Regions from separate parts of the Streptomyces sp. VNUA24 genome, predicted to be linked through region 1. Evidence: riboswitches for the same ligand, from Rfam matches in the RefSeq annotation. Region 1 holds a riboswitch; each other region holds the start of a gene.
The links. A riboswitch is a leader RNA that binds a small molecule or an ion and turns the genes downstream of it on or off. The one in region 1 is predicted to bind thiamine pyrophosphate.
Positions count from the first base shown of each region.

Region 1 (7,467 bases):
CCGCTCCTGACCGCACCCTCGTGCCTGCGGCCCGCCCCGGGCCGCAGGCACGCCCGCCGCCGGACGCCACGGGTCCCTCTCCTGCGGACCGAAACCCGGCGCGCCGGGTCACTCCCGTGGATCTGCGACACTGGGAGGGTTATGCCGAAGCCCGGAGAACTCACATTCGTCGCCCCCCGCGGAGCCAAGAAGCCGCCGCGGCATCTTGCCGATCTTTCGCCTGCCGAGCGGAAGGAGGCTGTCGCCGCGATCGGGGAGAAGCCGTTTCGCGCCAAGCAGCTCTCGCAGCACTACTTCGCGCGGTACGCGCACGACCCGGAGCAGTGGACCGACATCCCCGCGGGCGCGCGCGGGAAGCTGCGGGAGGCGCTGCTTCCGGAGCTGATGACGGTCGTGCGGCATCTGTCGACCGACCAGGACACCACACGCAAGACGCTGTGGCGGCTGTTCGACGGGACGCTCGTCGAGTCGGTCCTGATGCGGTACCCGGACCGGGTGACGATGTGCATCAGCTCGCAGGCCGGGTGCGGGATGAACTGCCCGTTCTGCGCGACCGGACAGGCCGGGCTCGACCGGAATCTGTCCACCGCCGAGATCGTCCACCAGATCGTGGACGGGATGAGGGCGCTCAGGGACGGCGAGATCCCCGGAGGGCCCGCCCGGCTGTCCAACATCGTCTTCATGGGGATGGGCGAGCCGCTCGCCAACTACAACCGGGTCGTCGGCGCCATCCGCCGGCTCACCGATCCGGAGCCGGACGGGCTGGGGCTGTCGCAGCGCGGGATCACCGTGTCGACCGTGGGGCTGGTGCCCGCCATCCACCGGTTCGCCGACGAGGGGTTCAAGTGCCGGCTCGCCATCTCCCTGCACGCGCCGGACGACGAACTGCGCGACACCCTCGTCCCCGTGAACACGCGGTGGAAGGTGCGTGAGGTCCTCGACGCCGGGTGGGAGTACACGGCCAGGTCCGGACGCCGGCTGTCGATCGAGTACGCGCTGATCCGGGACATCAACGACCAGGCGTGGCGCGGTGACCGGCTGGGCCGGCTGCTCAAGGGCAAGCCGGTGCACGTGAACCTGATCCCGCTGAACCCCACTCCGGGGTCCAAGTGGACCGCCTCCCGGCCCGAGGACGAGAAGGCGTTCGTCGAGGCCATCGCCGCCCACGGGGTGCCGGTGACCGTCCGGGACACCCGGGGGCAGGAGATCGACGGCGCGTGCGGGCAGCTGGCGGCCACCGAGCGGTAGACCGCTGAGGGGGGCCGGGGCCAGAGGGCGGTTCGTGGCCACCGGCAGGAGTCGTGAACCGGCCACGGGGTAGTCTGACCCCGTACACATCTTCATATTCCGACAGGGGAGCGCCACAGCGCTGAGAGTGCGGCAAACGGGCCGCAGACCCTCTGAACCTCGCCCAGGTCATTCTGGGTAGGAAGTTCGGTCTTCACTCGAGCTGTTGCGCCCTGCCCGGGATCCGCCGAGGGTCCCGGGCAGGGCCGCGTCTCTTCCTGGTCACTTCCAGGAGGACTTCAGTGCACATCAGAACAGCCGTCGCCGCGGCCGTCGGCCTCGGGCTCGTCACGCTGTCCGCGTGCGGGTCGTCGTCCTCCGACGACGCCGGGTCGGGGGCCGGCTCCAAGACCGTCACGCTCGTCAGCCACGGCTCCTTCACCTACTCCAAGGACGTGCTGAAGGCGTTCGAGAAGGAGTCCGGCTACAAGGTCAAGGTCCTCAAGAGCGGGGACGCGGGCCAGGCCGTCAACCAGGCCATCCTGACCAAGGACAACCCGCAGGGCGACGTCTTCTTCGGCGTCGACAACACCCTGCTGTCCCGCGCGCTCGACAACGGCCTCTTCCAGCCGTACGAGGCCAAGGGGCTCGGCAAGGTCGGTGCCGAGTACCAGCTGGACAAGGCCGAGCACCGGGTCACGCCCGTCGACACCGGTGACATCTGCGTCAACTACGACAAGGCGTACTTCAGCAAGAAGAAGATCGAGCCGCCGCAGACGTTCGACGACCTGGTCAAGCCCGAGTACAAGAACCTCCTCGTCACCGAGAACGCCTCCACCTCCTCGCCGGGCCTCGGGTTCGTCCTCGGCACGGCCGCGAAGTACGGCGACGGGGGGTGGGAGGGCTACTGGAAGAAGCTCAAGGCCAACGGCGTCAAGGTGGTGGACGGCTGGGAGCAGGCGTACTACCAGGAGTTCTCCGGGTCGACGGACGGCAGGAAGGCGGGCGGCGACCGGCCCCTCGTGGTGTCCTACGCCTCCTCCCCGCCCGCCGAGGTCATCTACGCCGAGCCGCGTCCCGAGACCGCGCCCACCGGGGTCGCCACCGGCACCTGCTTCCGGCAGACCGAGTTCGCGGGACTGCTGAGCAACGCGCGCAACGCCGAGGGCGGCAAGGCGCTCATCGACTTCCTGATCTCGAAGAGGTTCCAGGAGGACATGCCGCTCAACATGTTCGTGTACCCGGTCGTCGAGGGCGCCTCCGTGCCCGCCGAGTTCACCGAGTACGGACCGGCCGCGAAGGACCCGGAGACCATGGCGCCGGCGAAGATCGCCGAGAAGCGTGACGAATGGGTCAAGTCATGGACCTCGCTCGTACTGAAGTAGCGAAGGAGCCTCCCGGGCCGACGGCGGCCGAGCCCCGGCGGGAGGCGCGCGGGGGGAGCGCGAGGAGTGGGGGGAGCGCGGCGCGGCTCGGGCTGATGGCCCTGCCCGTCGCGTTCTTCGGACTGTTCTTCGCCTACCCCGTCGCCGCGATCGTCGTCCGGGGGCTGAAGACCGGCGGCAGCTGGGACCTCGGGCGGGTCGGGGAGGTGCTGGGGGACTCCGGGATCCGGCACGTGCTGTGGTTCACCACCTGGCAGGCGCTGGTGTCGACCGCGCTCACCCTGCTGATCGCGCTCCCCGGCGCGTATGTGTTCGCGCGCTTCGACTTCCGGGGCAAGGACGTGCTGCGGGCGGTCGTGACCGTGCCCTTCGTGCTGCCGACCGTGGTCGTCGGCACGGCGTTCCTGGCCCTGGTCGGACGGGGCGGCCTGCTCGACCAGCTGTGGGGCGTACGGCTGGACACCACGGTCTGGGCGATCCTGCTCGCGCACGTCTTCTTCAACTACGCGGTCGTCGTCAGGACCGTGGGCGGTCTGTGGTCGCAGCTGGACCCGCGGCAGGAGGAGGCCGCGCGGATGCTCGGAGCGTCCCCCCTGGCGGCCTGGCGCAGGGTGACGCTCTCGGCGCTCGCGCCCGCCGTGGCCGCCGCCGCGCTGATGGTCTTCCTCTTCACGTTCACCTCCTTCGGGGTGGTGCAGATCCTCGGCGGGCCGACCTTCTCGACGCTCGAAGTGGAGATCTACCGGCAGACCTCGGAGATCTTCGACCTGCCGGCGGCCGCCGTGCTGACGCTGGTGCAGTTCGTCGCCGTGGCGCTGATCCTCGCCGTGCACGCGTGGACCGTACGGCGGCGGGAGAGCGCGCTGCGTCTGGTCGACCCCTCGCTCACGGCCCGGCGGCCCCGCGGGGCAGGGCAGTGGGCGCTGCTCGGCGGGGTGCTCGGCACCGTCGTCGTGCTGATCCTGCTGCCGCTGGGCGTGCTGGTGGCAAGGTCCCTCGACGCGCCCGGATTCGGCTACTACAAGGCCCTGACCAGGGACGACAGCGGGATCTTCCTGGTGGCCCCGATCGAGGCGATCGGCAACTCGCTCCAGTACGCGCTCGCCGCGACCGGAATCGCCCTGCTGGTCGGCGGCCTCGCCGCCGCCGCGCTCACCAGGCGGGCGGGCCGCCTCGTCCGGGGCTTCGACGCGCTGCTCATGCTGCCGCTCGGGGTGTCCGCGGTGACCGTCGGCTTCGGGTTCCTGATCGCGCTGGACGAGCCGCCGCTGGACCTGAGGTCGTCCTGGATCCTGGTGCCGCTGGCCCAGGCCCTCGTGGGCGTTCCGTTCGTCGTACGGATCATGCTGCCCGTGCTGCGGGCGGTGGACGAACGGCTGCGGGAGGCGGCGGCCGTGCTCGGGGCCTCGCCGTGGCGGGTGTGGCGCGAGGTCGACCTGCCGATGGTGCGGCGGGCCCTGCTGATCGCGGCCGGGTTCGCCTTCGCCGTCTCGCTCGGGGAGTTCGGGGCGACCGTGTTCATCGCCCGCGCCGACAACCCCACGCTCCCGGTCGCCGTGGCCCGGCTGCTCGGCCGCCCCGGTGACCTCAACTACGGCCAGGCGATGGCCCTTTCGACGATTCTGATGGTGGTGTGCGCGGTGGCCCTGCTGGTGCTGGAACGTCTGCGCACCGATCGCACGGGGGAGTTCTGATGCTGCTCGGGCTGGAGAAGGCGACCGTACGGTTCGACGGGCGGCCCGTGCTCGACGCGGTCGATCTGGAGGTCGCCGAGCACGAGATCGTGTGCGTGCTCGGGCCCAGCGGCAGCGGCAAGTCGACGCTGCTGCGGGTGGTCGCCGGTCTCCAGCCGCTCGACGGCGGGCGCGTGCTGCTCGCCGGGAACGACCAGGCGGGCGTGCCCGCGCACAAGCGCGGTGTCGGTCTGATGTTCCAGGACCATCAGCTCTTCCCGCAGCGGGACGTGGCGGGCAACGTCGCCTTCGGCCCCCGGATGCATGGCGCGGCCAAGGCCGAACGGGCGGAACGGGTAAAGGAGTTGCTGGAGCTGGTCGGACTGCCCGGAGCGGCCCGGCGGCCGGTCGGGGAGCTGTCCGGCGGCGAGCAGCAGCGCGTCGCGCTGGCCCGGGCCCTCGCCCCGCGCCCCCGGCTGCTGATGCTCGACGAGCCCCTCGGCCAGCTGGACCGGTCGTTGCGTGAACGGCTGGTCGTCGAACTGCGGGAGCTGTTCGCGGAGTTGGGGACGACCGTGCTGGCGGTCACCCATGACCAGGGTGAGGCGTTCGCGCTGGCCGACCGGGTCGTGGTGATGCGGGACGGACGGATCGCCCAGTCCGGGACGCCGCTCGACGTGTGGCAGCGGCCGGCGGACGAGTTCGTGGCCCGGTTCCTCGGCTTCGACAACGTGGTCGAGGCCGCCGTGACCGGGGCGGCCGCCGACACGGCGTGGGGCAAGGTGCCGGTGCCGGAGGGATCGCCGCAGGGGGCGTGCGCGCTGCTCGTGCGTCCCGCGGGGGTGCGCCTGGTCGACGCGGCCGACGGCTTGCCCTGCACGGTCGCCGCGCGCACCTTCCGGGGCACCCATGTCACCGTGCACCTCCAGCCCGAGGGCGCGCCGCGCCTGGAGGCGGCGTGCGCGCTGCGGGACGCGCCGGAGCCCGGGGCCCGGGTGGGTGTGGGCTTCGACGCGGCCGAGATCGTCGTGCTGGGAGCCGGTCCGGCCGCGTAGGTTCGCGAGCCGGGAGTGGCCCCGGACGAGCGTGTGGCCCGTGCCCCTCGCGGAGAGGCGCGGGCCACGGCCCTGACGAGCGGTGATCAGCGTGTGGAGGCCCCACGCCGCCGCATGCTGTAGTACACGGCACCGGCGCCGAGGGCGACCAGGGCCGCCGCGGCACCGGCGATCGGGCCGGTGTTCGAGTCGGCCCCGGTCTCGGCGAGGTTGGAGCCGCCGCCGGTCTCGGTGAGGCTGGAGTCGCCCTCCGGGGAGGGGGCGTTGTTGTCGCTCGACCCGGCGGGGGTGATGCCCTCGGACGCGGACGGCGTGGGGGACGTCCTGGTCTCGGAGGGCTCTTCCTCGTCCCCGTTCTTGCCGTTGCCGTTGCCGTTGCCGTTGCCCTTGCTCTTGCCGTTGCCCTTGTTCTCGCCCTTGTCCTCCGAGGGCTTGCCCCTGCCCTTCGCGTCGGACGGCGGCGCGTCCGCCCCGGTCCCGCAGGACTTGGCGGGGGCGATCAGGTTCGGCTTGATGTCCGCGTCGACGTAGTTCTCCGCCGTGACGTGGATGCGGTACTCGGCCTTGGGCTCCCAGTCCTCCTCGAAGGTGACGGTGACACCGTCGGCGGTGGAGTCCTCGATCGTCCTGCTGCCCACCTGGCGCAGGTCGGCCCCGTTGTTCTCCAGATAGACGGTGACCTCGGCATCGACGCCCAGGGGGTCCACGTCGGTCACGCGGATGACGCCCTTGTCACCGTCGCACTCGGCGACGGCGGAGAAGTCCTTGATGCTGCAGGCCATGGCGTTGCCCGCGGCGCCGAACACCAGCGCGGCGGACGCGAAAGCAACACCGACATAGCGCGAAGTCCGCGCGGTACGGAGAGATATGGACACGTTTGCCCTTCACGGGAAGCACAGGGGAGTGGGGGTGACGGAGGGCCGCCGGACGGGCGGCTTCCCCATGTGCCTCACAGGTTTATAAGCGCGCGATAAGTACTGTCAATCCGAAGAACTGTTTGAGCGGTCCGGTTCGGCCGGTCCCGGCCTCATGCCCCCAGACGCGCCAGCGCGTCCGGGGCCTCCTCGATCGTGTCCACCAGCGCGATCCGGTCCTCCATCGAGCGCCCCCGGGCCAGTGACCGGAGCAACGGCCAGGCCGGCAGCCGCTCCGTCCAGTGAGCGCGGTCGACGAGGACCATGGGGGTCGGTTCGCCGCGCGACTCGTAGTAGTTGGGGGTCGCGTTGTCGAAGACCTCCTGTACGGTCCCGGCGGCGCCGGGCAGGAAGACTATGCCGGCGGTGGAGCGGGCGAGGAGGCCGTCCTCGCGGGTGGCGTTGGCGAAGTACTTGGCGATGTGCGAGGCGAAGGGGTTCGGCGGCTCGTGGCCGTAGAACCAGGTGGGGATGCCGACGGAGGTGCCGCCCCTCGGCCAGTGGGCGCGTACCTCGAACGCGGCGCTCGCCCACGCGGTGACGGAGGGCGTGAACTTCGGTGCCTTCGCCAGGAGTCGCAGGGACTCGGCGAGCATCTCGTCGTCGTACGGGGCCGCGTAGGCGCCCAGGTTCGCGGCCTCCATCGCGCCCGGACCGCCGCCGGTGGCGACGGTGAGACCCGAACGTGCCAGGGTGCGGCCGAGCCGGGCGGCGCCCTCGTACGCCTCCGTGCCGCGCGCCATCGCGTGGCCGCCCATCACGCCCACCACCCGGGCGCCGGTCAGGAGTTCGTCGAGGGCGTCCGAGACGGAGTCGTCGTGGACGGCGCGCAGCAGGGAGGCGTAGACGTCCCGGTCCGCCTTGGTGCGCTGGAACCAGGCGTACGCGAGGGCGTCGGGCGTGGCCTCGTAGCCGTCGTCCGCCAGGGAGGCGAACAACTCGTCGGGGGAGTAGAGCAGGCCGCGGTACGGGTCGAACGGCAGGCCGGGGACGGGCGGGAAGACCAGGGCACCGTCCGTGCGGACCTTCGCCGCGGCCTCCGCGCGCATCGGGCAGCCGAGGAAGACGGCTCCGGCCGTGCCGGTGTGGAGCAGCTCCCGCGTACGGTCCGTCAGGTCGACGGCCTGGACGCGGAATCCGGAGAGGGTGCCACGTGCCGAGACGATCGCGTCGAACTCCTCGATCGTCTCGATCTCGTGGTCGTCGTGGTGGG
Region 1 is NZ_CP119143.1:3,672,810-3,680,276, reverse strand. It holds gene rlmN (23S rRNA (adenine(2503)-C(2))-methyltransferase RlmN) at 142-1,248, shown strand; TPP riboswitch at 1,343-1,450, shown strand; gene PYR72_RS15215 (thiamine ABC transporter substrate-binding protein) at 1,530-2,612, shown strand; gene PYR72_RS15210 (iron ABC transporter permease) at 2,708-4,306, shown strand; gene PYR72_RS15205 (ABC transporter ATP-binding protein) at 4,306-5,340, shown strand; gene PYR72_RS15200 (LAETG motif-containing sortase-dependent surface protein) at 5,427-6,215, opposite strand; gene PYR72_RS15195 (LOG family protein) at 6,368-7,467, opposite strand, start outside.

Region 2 (7,467 bases), 4.6 Mb from region 1:
GCCGGGCCGGGTCCCGGAGCAGTTCGGGGTCCACCGGCGTGCCCGCCTCGATCAGGCGGCGGCCCTGGGCCAGGTCCCGGGGGCGGCCCACGGCCAGCAGGGCGACCAGCCGGCCTTCGCGGAGCCAGCACACCGACCAGGCGGCACCGGCGGGGTCGCCGCGCCGGACCGTGGTGTCGGCCGAGGCGTGGTCACCGGCGTACTGCACGAAGCGGCCGAACTGCTCGGACCAGAAGTAGGGAACCGGGTCGTAGGGCCCGGGGGTCTCGCCGACGATGTTCGCGGCGACCGTGCGGGGGCCCTGGAGGGCGTTGTCCCAGTGGTGGACGAGGAGGCGCCGGCCGTAGCGGCCCGAGGGGAAGGAGGCGCAGTCGCCGACCGCGTAGACGTCCGGCGCGGAGGCGCGCAGGTGGTCGTCGGCCACCACCTCGCCGTGCGCGCCCAGCTCGATGCCGGAGCCCTGCAGCCAGGCCGTGGCCGGGCGGGCACCGATCCCGACGACGACCGCGCCGGCCGGCACGCGGGTGCCGTCGTCCAGGACCACCGTCCCGGGCTCGACGCGCGCCACGCGCGCGTGGGTGCGCAGGGTGGTCCCGCTGTCGGCGTACCAGGCGGTCATCGGCGCGGCCACCTCCGCCGGGAGCGCGCCCGCGAGCGGGCGGTCGGCCGCCTCGACGACCGTCACGGCGCAGCCCGCCTCGCGCGCGGCCGTGGCGAACTCGGCGCCGATCCAGCCCGCGCCGACGACCACGATGTCGTGCTGCCGGGCCAGTACGGGCCGCAGCCGTTCGGCGTCGTCCAGGGTCCGCAGCAGATGCACCCCGGGCACGCCCTCGGCGCCGGGCAGCATGACCGGTTCCGCGCCGGTCGCGAGGACGAGGACGTCGTAGGGGACGGGTCCGGCGGGCGTGTCGAGCGCGTGGTCGGCGGGGCGCAGACCGGACACCTCGCGGCCCAGCAGGAGTTCGATGCCGAGCGCCTCGAAGTCGACGTCGAAGGCGGAGCCCTCGGCCTTGCCGAGCAGGACGGCCTTCGACAACGGCGGGCGGTCGTACGGCTGATGGGGCTCGGCCCCGATCAGTGTCACGTCACCGGTGAAGCCCTGTTCGCGCAGCGCGACCGCGGTCTGCACACCCGCCATGCCCGCGCCCACCACGACCACGCGCCGCGTCGGCGTCCCGCCCCTGTGCCGCATCTGCTCGCTCACCCGGTCACCATAGACAACCGGCATCCGCTCGGTCAGCCGGTGGGGCGACGGTCACGCCCCCATGACCTCCTCCCCCGCGATCTCCTCCACCACGCTCGTCCCGCTGCCCGGCCGCGACTCCCACTCCCAGGTCTCCTCCAGCCGGACGCGCCCGTCGGGCAGTTCGACCACCAGCGAGGCGCAGTGCCCGGACGCGGTGGTCCCGTCGGTCTTCAGCTGCACGTACCGGAAGTCCAGCCGGTCCCCCGCGCGCGTGCCCACGAGACGGCCGCGCACGACGTCGCCGCCCGCGTACTCGGCCCAGATCTGGCCGTCCTTCTCGTGGTACCAGAACCGGGTGCGGGTGCCCACCTGGCCGGGGGCCTGGTCGGCGACGGGGGCGAGGACGAGACCGTCGAGCGAGCGGGCCATGGGACGAGGCTCCCTTTCTGAGGCGAACGGCGAGGGCTAGGGTGGGCCACCGTAGAGCACTCGCGGGAGCCCGGACGCACCGGGCTGAGAGGGAGGCTGGCGGCCTCCGACCGTACGAACCTGATCCGGGTCATGCCGGCGAAGGGAGGGGCTGGACGCCCATGTCGCGTACGCACACGTCAGACGTCCTCGTCGTGGGGGGCGGAATCATCGGGCTCGTGACGGCGTGGCGGGCCGCGCTGCGCGGGTTCACGACGGCCGTGGTCGATCCCGAGCCGGGCGGCGGGGCCGCGCAGGTGGCGGCCGGGATGCTCGCCGCCGTCACCGAACTGCACTACGGCGAGCAGACGCTGCTGGGACTCAACGTGGAGTCCGCGCGCCGCTATCCGGCGTTCGTGGCCGAGCTGACGGAGGCGACCGGCCTCGACCTCGGCTACCGCCGCTGCGGCACGCTCGCCGTCGCGCTGGACGCCGACGACCGGGCCCATCTGCGCGAACTGCACGCCCTGCAGCGCCGGTCGGGCCTGGACCCGGAGTGGCTGAGCGGCCGCGACTGCCGCCGGCTGGAGCCGATGCTCGCACCGGGGGTGCGGGGCGGACTGCGGGCCGACGGGGACCACCAGATCGACCCGAGGCGGCTCTCCAGGGCCCTCGTCGCGGCCTGCGGGCGGGCCGGCGTGGTCTTCCACCGCACGCGGGCCGAGGAGCTGACGGTGGACCGGGAACGGGCCACCGGGGTCCGCACCCGCGAGGACGACCGGCTGTCCGCGGGGCGGGTCGTCCTCGCCGCCGGCAGTCTCAGCGGGCGGCTCGCCGGGGTCCCGGACGACGTGGTGCCGCCGGTGCGGCCGGTGAAGGGACAGGTGCTGCGGCTGACCGTACCGGGGCCGTACGCGCCCTTCCTGAGCCGTACCGTGCGGGCCGTGGTGCGCGGCAGCCACGTCTATCTGGTGCCGCGCGAGAACGGCGAACTCGTCGTCGGCGCGACCAGCGAGGAACAGGGCTGGGACACCACGGTCACCGCGGGCGGGGTGTACGAACTGCTGCGGGACGCCCATGAGCTGGTGCCCGGGATCACCGAACTGCCGCTCACCGAGACCCGCGCGGGCCTGCGCCCCGCGTCCCCGGACAACGCGCCGCTCCTCGGACCCACCGGGCTCGACGGCCTGATCCTCGCCACGGGGCACCACCGCAACGGGGTGCTCCTCACCCCGGTCACCGGCGACGTCCTGGCGCATGTGCTGACCACCGGCGAACTGCCGGAGGAGGCACGCGACTTCACACCGCTGCGGTTCCGCGCCGGCGCGGCCCGCCGACTCATGGAGCAGCCCGTATGAACACCACCGGGACCCTGACCGTGCTCGTGAACGGGGAGCGCCGGCTGATCGCTCCCGGCACGGCGCTGGACGCCCTGGTGCGCACGCTCGCCCCGTCGCCCTCCGGTGTCGCCGCCGCGCTCAACGAAACCGTCGTCCCGCGCGCGCGGTGGACGACCACCGCCCTCGCCGAGGGGGACCGCGTCGAGGTCCTCACCGCCGTCCAAGGAGGCTGACCGCATGGCAGACGACCCCTTCGTCCTCGGCGGTACGACCTACTCGTCCCGTCTGATCATGGGCACCGGCGGAGCGGCCGGGCTGGACGTGCTGGAGCGCGCGCTGGTGGCCTCCGGCACGGAGCTGACGACCGTGGCGATGCGCCGCGTGAACGCGTCCGTGCACGGCTCGGTGCTGTCCGTGCTCGACCGGCTCGGCATCCGGGTGCTGCCCAACACGGCCGGCTGTTTCACGGCGGGCGAGGCCGTGCTGACGGCCCGCCTCGCGCGGGAGGCGCTCGGCACGTCGCTGGTCAAGCTGGAGGTGATCGCCGACGAGCGCACGCTGCTGCCCGATCCGATCGAGCTGCTCGACGCCGCCGAGACACTCGTCGACGACGGTTTCACCGTGCTGCCGTACACGAACGACGATCCGGTGCTCGCGCGGAAGCTGGAGGACGTGGGCTGTGCCGCGATCATGCCGCTCGGTTCGCCGATCGGGTCGGGGCTCGGCATCCGCAATCCGCACAACTTCCAGCTGATCGTGGAGCACGCGGGCGTACCGGTGATCCTCGACGCGGGCGCGGGGACGGCGTCGGACGTCGCTCTCGCGATGGAGCTGGGGTGCGCCGGGGTGATGCTCGCCTCCGCCGTGACCCGGGCCCAGGAGCCGGTCCTCATGGCGGAGGGCATGCGGCACGCGGTGGAGGCGGGCCGGCTGGCGTACCGGGCGGGCCGCATCCCCCGCCGGCACTTTGCCGAGGCGTCGTCGCCGGGCGAGGGGCTGGCCCGGCTGGATCCGGAGCGCCCCGCGTTCTGAGCCGGATCCCCCTCCGTATCCCACTCCGCCCCGTGTCCCACTCCGCCCCGCCGTCACCCGAACAGCCGAACGAATACCGTCGCGCGTGCGCCCGTCACGGGCCTTCGGCCCGGGTCACAGCTCTGCTGCAGTACGGCCCCGGTGCCGTGCGGCCCGTGGGCCCGCGGGCGGCGGCTCGTACACTCGCCTGCGTGGACACGACCCTTCAGGACCCGCTTGTCGGCCAGGTGCTCGACGGCCGGTATCGAGTCGAGGCGCGGATCGCGGTCGGCGGGATGGCCACGGTCTACCGGACCGTGGACACCCGCCTCGACCGCGTGCTCGCGCTCAAGGTGATGCATCCGACGCTGGCCGCGGACCGGACGTTCGTCGAGCGGTTCATACGCGAGGCCAAGTCGGTGGCCCGGCTGTCCCACCCGAACGTGGTGGGGGTCTACGACCAGGGCACGGACGGCTCGTACGTCTATCTCGCGATGGAGTACGTGGCCGGCTGCACCCTTCGTGACGTGCTGCGCGACCGGGGGGCGCTGCAGCCCCGCGCGGCGCTGGACATCCTGGAACCGGTGCTCGCCGCGCTCGGCGCCGCGCACCGCGCCGGGTTCGTGCACCGGGACATGAAGCCGGAGAACGTGCTGATAGGGGACGACGGCCGGGTCAAGGTCGCCGACTTCGGGCTCGTACGGGCCGTGGACACCGTCACCAGCACCACCGGCAGCGTCCTCGGCACCGTCTCCTACCTCGCGCCCGAGCAGCTGGAGCACGGCACGACCGACGCCCGCGTCGACGTGTACGCGTGCGGGGTGACGCTCTACGAGATGCTCACCGGCGGCAAACCGCACGCCGGGGAGTCCCCCGCGCAGGTGCTCTACCACGCGCTGCACGACGACGTGCCGCCGCCGTCGGCCGCCGTGCCGGGGCTGCCGTACGCGCTGGACGCGCTGGTCGCCTCCGCGACCGCGCGCAATCCGGAGCTGCGGCCCTACGACGCCGTCGCGCTGCTCGCGCAGACGCTGGAGGCGCGGGCCGCGCTGAGCGAGGAGCAGCTGGACGCGGTGCCGCCGCAGGCGACGGCCGGCGGGCACGACACCGCGGAGGACCGGACGAGCGTGATCCCGCGCTCGCTGGCCGTGTCGCGGTCCGTGGGGCTGGACCCCGACCCGATCGACCGCACGAGTCGCTTCCAGTCGCCCCCACCGCCGCCGTCCCGGCGCCCGCGCGGTGTCTCGGCGCCCCGGCGCGGGGTGCTGGCGGCCGTCGTGGCGGTGCTGCTCGTCCTCGGTGTGGGCGGGGCCGTCTGGTACATCAACTCGGGGCAGTTCACGCAGGTCCCGGCCGTGCTGCGGCAGAGCGAGGCGGCCGCCATCGAGCGGCTGGAGGGCGCGGGGCTGGACGTCGACGTGAAGAAGGCGTACAGCGACACCGTCGAGCGCGGCAAGGTGATCAGCACCGACCCGGCCCCCGGGGAACGGATCCGGGACAACGACTCCGTGACGGTGACGGTCTCCAAGGGCCCGGAGACCGTGAAGGTGCCCGACCTGAAGGGTCTCCGGCTGGACCTCGCGAAGAACCGGCTGAGCGACGACGGGCTCGAACCGGGCCTGGTGACCAGGGAGTTCAGCGACGAGGTCGTCCGCGGGCAGGTGATCAGCACCCGTCCGGGCATCGGCACCGAGGTCGCCTCCGGGACGGTGGTCAGGATCGTGGTCAGCCGGGGAGCCCCGGTGGACGTGCCCGACCTGTCCGGGGCCTCGGTCGAGGACGCCACCTCCCAGCTGGAGGCGGAGGGCCTCAAGGTGAAGATCGCGCCGGGACGGGTCAACTCCGAGTTCGACAAGGGTCTGGTGGCGGAGCAGTCGCCGGGCGTGGGCAAGCAGGTCGGCACGGGCGACACCGTCACCCTGACGCTCTCCAAGGGCCCGGTGCTGGTCGAGGTCCCGGACGTCGTGGGCGACAGCGTCGACGAGGCCACGAAGCGGCTGAAGGCCGCCGGTTTCGAGGTCGAGGAGGACCGGGGCATCCTCGGCTTCTTCGCCGACGAGGTGAAGGGCCAGTCGGTCGACGGCGGCGACACGGCCCCCAAGGGCTCGAAGATCACGATCGAGATCGGCTGACGGGGGCCCGCCCCGCGCATCCACAGCGCGGGACGGGCCGTCGACACGGGCGGCCCGGGGGCGACGGCCGGAGGGCCGCGAAGCACGCACGCCCGGCCGCCCGGGACCGGCCGGAAGCCCGCCCGGCCGGTCGGCGGATGGAGGGACGGACGGACGCGAGGCTCCGGCCGACGCGCCTCGGTCGAAGCACCCTGATCGACGGACCCCGCACGGCGCACCCCGGTCGGCGGGCGCACGGCTCCGCTCGACGCACGGTCGCAGAATCCTGATCCACGGACCCCGGTCGGCGGACTCCCGGGCGCCGGGCACCACGCCCGCGAGCCGAGGGGGCGACCACGCCCGACCGACCCGACCGGCGAGCGCGCGGCTCCGGTCGACGCACCTCGGTCGAGGAACCCCGATCGGCGGCACCGCGCGACGGGCACGGCCGGCGGCCCCACCCGGCGGGCACCGGTCGACGGGCACGGGTCGACTGGTGCCGGTCGACGAGCGCCGGAAGGCAGGCCCCGCCCACCCGCTCCGGCCAGGATGGTTGCCTCCGTGCGCCCGCCCCGCCGGTCCGGGCTCGGCGGGGGCGGGGGCTGGGTCGGGGGCGGGGCCGGCTCCGCGTAGGTGGTGGTCGGGGGGGCGGCGGGCGCATGACACCCTGGGTGCCGTGAGCATCCAGCAGTCCCCCAGCCTCCCCGGCTCCGCCACCGCCTCCCCCAGCCCTTCCGGTCCCTCGCGTGCGTCCCGGAACCCCGTCGGCGGGCATGTCCCCGTCGCCGGGGGGCTGAACTCCGTCGGGCTGACGTACGCGCGTGAGCTCCGGGCCGAGACGGTCCAGGTCTTCGTCGCCAATCCGCGGGGCTGGGCCACTCCGGTGGGCAACCCCCGGCAGGACGAGGAGTTCCGGGCGGCCTGCGCCGAGGAGTCGATCCCCGCGTACGTACACGCGCCGTACCTGATCAACTTCGGCTCGCACACCGAGGCGACGGCGGAGAGGTCCGTGGAGTCGATGCGGCACTCGCTGCGCCGGGGCCGGGAGATCGGCGCGCTCGGGGTGGTCGTGCACACGGGGAGCGCGACCGGCGGGCGGGACCGGTCGGTGGCGCTGAAGCAGGTGCGGGAGTACCTGCTGCCGCTGCTGGACGAGCTGACCCATGACGACGACCCGTTCCTGCTGCTGGAGTCGACGGCCGGCCAGGGGTCCTCGCTGTGCTCGCGCACCTGGGACTTCGGGCCGTACTTCGAGGCGCTGGACGCCCATCCGAAGCTGGGCGTCTGCCTGGACACCTGCCACATCTTCGCGGCGGGACATGACCTGACCGGCCCCGACGGCATGCACCGGACGCTGGACCTGCTCGTGGACACGGTCGGCGAGGGCCGGCTGAAGCTGATCCACGCC
Region 2 is NZ_CP119143.1:8,280,469-8,287,935, reverse strand. It holds gene PYR72_RS35525 (FAD-dependent oxidoreductase) at 1-1,195, opposite strand, end outside; gene PYR72_RS35520 (hypothetical protein) at 1,259-1,618, opposite strand; TPP riboswitch at 1,671-1,782, shown strand; gene thiO (glycine oxidase ThiO) at 1,780-2,955, shown strand; gene thiS (sulfur carrier protein ThiS) at 2,970-3,170, shown strand; gene PYR72_RS35505 (thiazole synthase) at 3,175-3,969, shown strand; gene pknB (Stk1 family PASTA domain-containing Ser/Thr kinase) at 4,161-6,080, shown strand; gene PYR72_RS35495 (deoxyribonuclease IV) at 6,736-7,467, shown strand, end outside.
Region 2: linked by a shared signal. The riboswitch ahead of thiO (glycine oxidase ThiO) and the one ahead of PYR72_RS15215 (thiamine ABC transporter substrate-binding protein) in region 1 are both predicted to bind thiamine pyrophosphate.

Region 3 (7,467 bases), 2.2 Mb from region 1:
GCGCCGCTCTTCCCGTCACCGTCGGGCCGACCGCCGGGACACTCGCCATCTCGCTGCCCTCGCACCAGGCGGACCGGCTGCTGCCCCTCGCCCGTCAGTTGCAGACCGAGATCGGAAACCTGCTAGGAACACTCGCGATCTCTATCAGTATCTGAAAAATCACTCCTTGTGATCTCCCGTGTACTTTCAGCAAACTTCCAGAGGTGTCAGGCGGATGATTCCTGGCCAGTCGACGAACACGGCGGGGTAGGCGATGCGCGAGTCGGTACAGGCAGAGGTCATGATGAGCTTCCTCGTCTCGGAGGAGCTCTCCTTCCGCATCCCGGTGGAGCTCCGTTACGAGACCTGCGATCCCTATGCCGTGCGCCTGACCTTCCACCTGCCCGGTGACGCCCCGGTGACCTGGGCCTTCGGGCGGGAGCTGCTCATCGACGGCGTCGGGCGGCCGTGCGGGGACGGGGACGTGCACATCGCACCCGCCGACCCGGAGACGTTCGGCGAGGTCCTGATCCGGCTTCAGGTGGGCTCCGACCAGGCCGTGTTCCGGGTCGGCACGGCGCCGCTGGTGGCCTTCCTGGACCGTACGGACAAGCTCGTGCCGCTGGGGCAGGAGCGTTCCCTCGCCGACTTCGACACGCTGCTCGACGAGGCCCTGGACCGCATCCTGGCGGAGGAACAGAGCGCGGGATGAACCGTTACGGCGCCGGGGTGCCGTAACGCTTCAGCGCTTGCGGCGGCGGCCCCGTCCCCCACGCGCCGGGGCGGGCACGGCGGCCGCTTCGGGGGTACCCGGGCGGTCGGCCGAGACGACCAGGGCGGCCAGCGCGGTGGTCACCGGCACCGACGCCACCAGACCGATCGAGCCGACGAGGGTGCGCACGATCTCCTCCGCGACGAGTTCGCTGTTGGCGACCGTGCCGACACTGCTCTGCGCGATCGAGAAGAGCAGCAGCAGGGGCAGCGCGGCACCGGCGTAGGCGAGGACGAGGGTGTTGACCACCGAAGCGATGTGGTCCCTGCCGATCCGGATGCCGGCGCGGTATAGCCCGCGCCAGCCCATCGCCGGATTGGCCTCGTGCAGTTCCCAGACCGCCGAGGTCTGGGTGACCGTCACGTCGTCGAGCACGCCGAGCGAGCCGATGATGACGCCCGCCAGCAGCAGGCCGCTCATGTCGATCGTCGGGTACAGCCCGTGGATCAGACCGGTGTTGTCGTCGGTGTTGCCGGTCAGATAGGCCCAGCCGATGAATCCCGACCCCAGCAGGCCGATCAGCAGCAGCGAGATCAGGGTGCCGATCACCGCCACGGACGTCCGGGCCGAGAGCCCATGACACATGTACAGGGCGATCAGCATGATGGCGCTGGCCCCGATCACCGCCACCAGCAGGGGGTTCGAGCCCTGGAGGATGGCCGGCAGGATGAAGAGGGTCAGCACCATGAAGCTGATGGCCAGCGCCACCAGGGCCATGACACCCCGCATCCGGCCCACCACCACGACGGCGAGGGCGAAGATCCCGGCGAGCAGGGCCATCGGGAGCTTCCGGTTCACATCGGTGACCGAGTACTGCAGGTCCTTGGGCGCGGCGGGCTCGTACGCGACCACGACCTCCTGCCCCTGCTCCAACTGGCGCGACTGGTCCGGCTGCACGATCTCCGTGAACGTACGGCCCTTGTCGTCGCCGGTGTCGACGCGGATCGTGGCCTTCTTGCAGGTGCCGTTGGCCTGCTGCTGGGCGGACGAGCCCTCGGCCGTGGAGGTGTCGCCGGTCGGGGAATCGCCCGAGGCGTTCACCGACGAGCAGTCGACCTCGTCGACCTTCGTCACCGTGGCCTGCTGCGTCTGCCGGTCGAAGCCCACGCCGGTGCGCTCGTGCGCGGGGGCGCCACCGGGCCAGAGCACGACGAGGCCCACGACGACCGCGGTCGCGAAGGGGATCAGCACCGCCGCGATGACCTTGCGCAGGTGCTGCGAGACGGGAGCGGCCGGGCCGTGGCTGTGGGAGTGGCCGTGGCCGCCGGAGGACGGGCCGTGGCCGTGCCCGTCGCCGGAGCCGCGGCCGCCCCCCGGGCCGTAGCCGTGGCCGCCGTCGGATCCATGGCCATGACCGCTTCCGGGGCCATGGCCATGGGGCGGCTCGGGGGGCGGAGGCGGAGGCTGCTGCGTCGTGGTCACCGACCGATCATCGCAAGAACGAGCGATGCCCACTGTTCACCGCGCCACATCTGCCGCTAGCGTGGAGGCACCTTTGCACACGCGGGAGCTCGGAGCACCGGGCTGAGAGGGCGCTGACCTCCGCAGACGCGATGTTTCACGTGGAACATCGCCGGGCGGAAATCGCTGCGTCGACCGCTGAACCTGTTACCGGGTAATGCCGGCGTAGGGAGTAGGTCTCATGACCATCGAGGACACACGCACGCCTGCCTCCAGCCAGACGGGCGGGGCATCCGCCTCGTCCGAGGGCGAAGCAACCGTGGGCCAACAGCCCCGGGAGGACGGGAAGTCCATCGGCTGGCACAAGGCGTACATCGAGGGCTCCCGCCCCGATCTGCGGGTGCCGGTCCGCCAGGTGCACCTGACCAACGGACGGTCTGTCACCCTGTACGACACCTCCGGCCCGTACACCGATCCGGCGGTGGAGACCGATGTGCGGCGGGGACTGCTCCCCGTGCGCGAGAACTGGATCATCGCCCGGGGAGACACCGAGGAGTACGCGGGCCGGCCCGTGCGTCCCGAGGACGACGGGATCAAGCACACCTCGCCGCGCGGCGGACTGCGCAACCTCGACGCGGTGTTCCCGGGGCGTCCGCGTCAGCCACGCCGGAGCCGCGACGGCGGGGCGGTGACCCAGCTCGCGTACGCACGGCGCGGGGAGATCACGCCCGAGATGGAGTACGTGGCCGTACGGGAGAACGTCTCGCCCGAGGTCGTCCGTGAGGAGATCGCGGCGGGCAGGGCCGTACTGCCCGCGAACGTGAACCACCCGGAGATCGAGCCGATGATCATCGGCAAGCGGTTCCTGGTGAAGGTCAACGCCAACATCGGCAACTCCGCGGTCACGTCCTCCATCGAGGAGGAGGTCGAGAAGATGACCTGGGCGACCCGCTGGGGCGCCGACACGGTCATGGACCTCTCCACGGGCCGGAACATCCACACCACCCGCGAGTGGGTGCTGCGCAACTCCCCCGTCCCCATCGGCACCGTGCCGCTCTACCAGGCGCTGGAGAAGGTCGACGGCAAGGCCGAGGAGCTGACCTGGGAGATCTACAAGGACACGGTCATCGAGCAGGCCGAGCAGGGCGTCGACTACATGACGGTCCACGGGGGCGTCCGCCTGGCGTATGTACCGCTCACCGCGAACCGCAAGACCGGCATCGTCTCGCGCGGTGGCTCGATCATGGCGGCCTGGTGCCTGGCCCACCACAAGGAGTCGTTCCTGTACGAGAACTTCGCGGAGCTGTGCGAGATCCTCGCCGCCTACGACGTGACGTACTCGCTCGGCGACGGCCTGCGGCCGGGGTCGATCGCGGACGCCAACGACGAGGCGCAGTTCGCGGAGTTGCGCACGCTCGGGGAACTCAACACGATCGCCAAGAGTTTCCACGTACAGACGATGATCGAGGGCCCGGGACATGTCCCGATGCACAAGATCAAGGAGAACATCGATCTGCAGCAGGAGATCTGCGATGAGGCTCCGTTCTATACGCTCGGCCCGCTGACCACGGACGTCGCCCCGGCGTACGACCACATCACCTCGGGCATCGGTGCCGCGATGATCGCCTGGTGGGGCACGGCGATGCTCTGCTACGTCACACCCAAGGAGCACCTGGGGCTGCCCGATCGTGACGATGTGAAGACCGGCGTCATCACCTACAAGATCGCGGCCCATGCGGCGGACCTGGCCAAGGGGCATCCCGGCGCACAGGAGTGGGACGACGCGTTGTCGGACGCCCGCTTCGAGTTCCGCTGGGAGGACCAGTTCAATCTGGCGCTCGATCCCGACACGGCTCGTGCGTTCCACGACGAGACGCTCCCGGCGGAGCCGGCCAAGACGGCCCACTTCTGCTCCATGTGCGGGCCGAAGTTCTGCTCGATGAAGATCAGTCGCAGCATCACGGAGCGGTTCGGCGGTGCGGCGGCCGAGGGAGCGTCCCAGGAGGAGATCGCCGAGGGGATGCTCCAGAAGTCCAAGGAGTTCGCGCAGGGCGGGAACCGGGTGTATCTGCCGCTGGCGGAGTGAGACCCGGCGTGCGATGCCCCGGTGCTCGGGGCATCGCACCCTCGCGGACCGCGGCAGGTCTGCCCTCCCGTGCCTTCGGCGGGCAGACTGCCTCCATGACAGCGAGAGCACTGAGCAAAGGTGCCAACCTTCCCGTCGATTCTTCCTCGGTACGGGTCGAGCTGACGTGGTCCGAAGACCCCGGTGTACCCGATGTCGATGCCTCGGCCCTGCTGCTCACCGGTGTCGGACGCGTTCGCGACGACGGTGACTTCGTCTTCTACAACCAGCCTCGGCACGCGTCGAACGCCGTGGCTCACCGGGGGAAGCGGAGCGCCGGCGGTGTCCTGACCGACACGGTCGAGGTGGACCTGCGTGCGCTCGAACCGGCGGTCGAGCGGGTCCTGCTGTGTGCCTCGGCCGACGGTGGAACGTTCGGACAGGTGCCCGGACTGACCTTGCGGCTGTGGGACGCGGGGACCGGGACCGAGATCGCGCGGTTCGCCATGGAGGCGGGGACGGAGACCGCGTTCATCGGCGGCGAGCTGTATCTGCGGGCGGGTCAGTGGAAGTTCCGCGCGGTCGGACAGGGGTACGCCTCCGGGCTCGCGGGGCTGGCCTCCGACTTCGGTATCACCGTCGACGACGCGCCCTCGGACCCGTCCGTGGTGTCCCAGACTTCCGCGCCACCTGTTCCGGCCACGGCAGCGGCTGTTCCGGCCGCCGCGCCCCCTTCTGCAGCACCGGCACCGGCACCGACCCCGGCACCGGGTCCGGCAGGCTCCCCGCGTCTCGACAAGGACGAGGAGCGCTTGCCCGTCGACATGCGCAAGCGCCTGTCGCTGCGCAAGGAGCAGGTGGCCGTCAGCCTCAGAAAGCACGGTGCGGAGGGAGTCACCGCCCGCGTCATCCTGGTCCTGGACGCCTCGGGGTCCATGTCCTTCCTCTACTCCAAGGGCATCGTCGCCGATGTCGTGGAGCGCATGGCAGCGGTTGCCGCGCAGTTGGACGACGACGGTCAGATGCAGGCCTGGACCTTCGCCTCGAACGCGGCGCGGCTGCCCGACCTGCGCATCGGGGATCTCCCGGCCTGGCTGCAGCTGCATGTACGGGTAGGGCAGATCAGTCTCTTCCGCCGTGGCAAGAAGCCGGCCAGAGGGCTGGTGGAAGGCCAGGTCGACATGCGGACGGTCGGCATCCAGAACGAGGAGCAGAAGGCGATCGCCCAGGTTCGTACGTACGTCCGGGAGAATCCGGCCGATGCCCCCACGTTGGTCCTGTTCTTCTCCGACGGAGGTGTCTACCGCGACGCCCTGATCGAGCGAGAGCTGCGGGACGCCGTCGAGGAGCCGATCTTCTGGCAGTTCGTGGGACTGGGGCGGGCCAACTACGGCGTACTGGAACGCTTCGACACGCTGCCCGGCCGTCGTGTGGACAACGTCGGCTTCTTCGCGGTGGACGACATCGGTACCGTCCCCGACCAGGAACTGTACGACCGTCTGCTGTCCGAGTTCCCGGCCTGGGTGACCGCGGCCGGCCGGGCGGGCATCATCTGATCCGATGATCGCGGGGCGCGATCAGGCCGGGGCTGCCCGGCAGAAGTACCCGCCGCCTGGAGTGCGGGTTCCGCACGGTCCGCCCCCGACAGCTCGGGTCGGGCGGCGACAGGGGCCACCGGTCCGGGTCAGGCGGCGACCTCCCGAGCGACCCTCAGCCGTCCGGAACGGCGGCCGGAACGCCGGGTCCTACTCGGGCTGGTGTTCCGGCCCGCCGAAGTCCGGGCTGGTGAAGTCCGGGCTGCTGAAGCTGGGCCGGGAGCGTGAGCTGCCGCTGTCCGGGCTGCTGCTGAAGCTCGGGCGGTTGTAGCCGAGGTGCGGCATACGGCTGGGCGGAGCCGGCCGGTCCGGTTCGTCCAGCAGAGCCGGGCTCGGGTTGGCGAGGGCGTCGCGGAGGAACGGCAGGATGCCCCGTTCCAGAAGCGTGTCGCGCCAGGCTTCCCTGGCCCGGGTCACTTCCTCGTTCAGTTCGTTGCGGGCTCCGTCGTCCAGGAGGGCGGTCGCGTTGTTGCGCAGGGCGGTGAGCAGGAGGCCGACAGCGGCCACCAGGATGGCGGCCGCGGTGACCGCGCCGAAGACCCACCCGGTGGTGAGCAGGGTCTCGGCTATCGCGCGCTCCGGGTCGAGCGCCTTCATGACGTACCCCACGAGCAGGAAGAGCACGGCGGCGGTCCCGGCCAGGACGGGCGCGAGTACCGCGGCGATGGCACCGGCGCCCGCGCCGGCCGCCTCGGTGACCTCGCCGACGGTGGCCGCGAGGTTCACGGCGGAGCCGTCCGGTTCGCCGGTGCCGGCCGCCGCCCGCTCCTGGTCGGGCGCGGTGGCCGCGGACGGGCTGCGGAACTCGTCGCGGACCTTCACGTAGTACTGGTACTCGGTCGCCGCGGCGGCCGTGATGATCGCCGTGGCGTTGAGCGCCATAGTGCGCAGCTGTTCGGTGTTGAGCCGCTGGAGGCCGGCGGCGAATTCCGGGCGGTGTGGTGCGGAGCGCAGCACCTCGCCGAGGATCCGCTCGAACTCCTGGCGGTCCTCACTGAGCAGGTGCTGCGGAACGCTGTTCATGTGCATCCCCCGATGCTCCGTAGGGCTTGTGGCTCGGCATGCTGACGAGCCGTCGGGCAGAAACGGAGGGGAGCCTGCTACGGATAAGCCGATGGTAGAGCGGTGACGGCGGGCGGTGACAGGGGGTTTGAAGAATTCGGCCCCTGGCCGACGAAGTCTTTCCGACGTCCCACGCCCGCCCGCCGCCGGCTCAGCCGCGCAGCGGGAGTTCCTGGACCAGCAGCTTTCCTGCCATGGTCACGCCGCCGTCCATGGCGACGGCCAGACCCTCCGCATAGGTGTACGGGCCGTCGACCGAGGGACCCGTGCCGTCCTCGCCGTCCTCCGAGCCGACCTCGCCCAGCAGGTACGGGATGGGGCTGTGGCCGTGCACGATGCGGGTACCGCCGTAGGTCTCCAGCAGCGAGCGCACCGCATCGGCGCCGCCCTCGTCGCGGAAGGAGAAGCGCCGGGTGAACTTGCGGAAGAGGTCCCAGACCTCGTCCGCGTCGTTGCGCGTGATCGTCTCGCGGACGGTGTCGTTGACGGCCTCGATGGAGTCGCCGTAGTCCCGGTAGGCGGTGGTGTCGGAGTGCACCAGGAGGTGGCCGTCGACCTCCTCCATGGCGTCCAGGCGGGCCATCCACTGGAGG
Region 3 is NZ_CP119143.1:5,858,043-5,865,509, forward strand. It holds gene PYR72_RS24970 (helix-turn-helix domain-containing protein) at 1-155, shown strand, start outside; gene PYR72_RS24975 (SsgA family sporulation/cell division regulator) at 254-691, shown strand; gene PYR72_RS24980 (YibE/F family protein) at 722-2,173, opposite strand; TPP riboswitch at 2,245-2,401, shown strand; gene thiC (phosphomethylpyrimidine synthase ThiC) at 2,394-4,238, shown strand; gene PYR72_RS24990 (VWA domain-containing protein) at 4,334-5,773, shown strand; gene PYR72_RS24995 (hypothetical protein) at 5,963-6,841, opposite strand; gene PYR72_RS25000 (metallophosphoesterase) at 7,026-7,467, opposite strand, start outside.
Region 3: linked by a shared signal. The riboswitch ahead of thiC (phosphomethylpyrimidine synthase ThiC) and the one ahead of PYR72_RS15215 (thiamine ABC transporter substrate-binding protein) in region 1 are both predicted to bind thiamine pyrophosphate.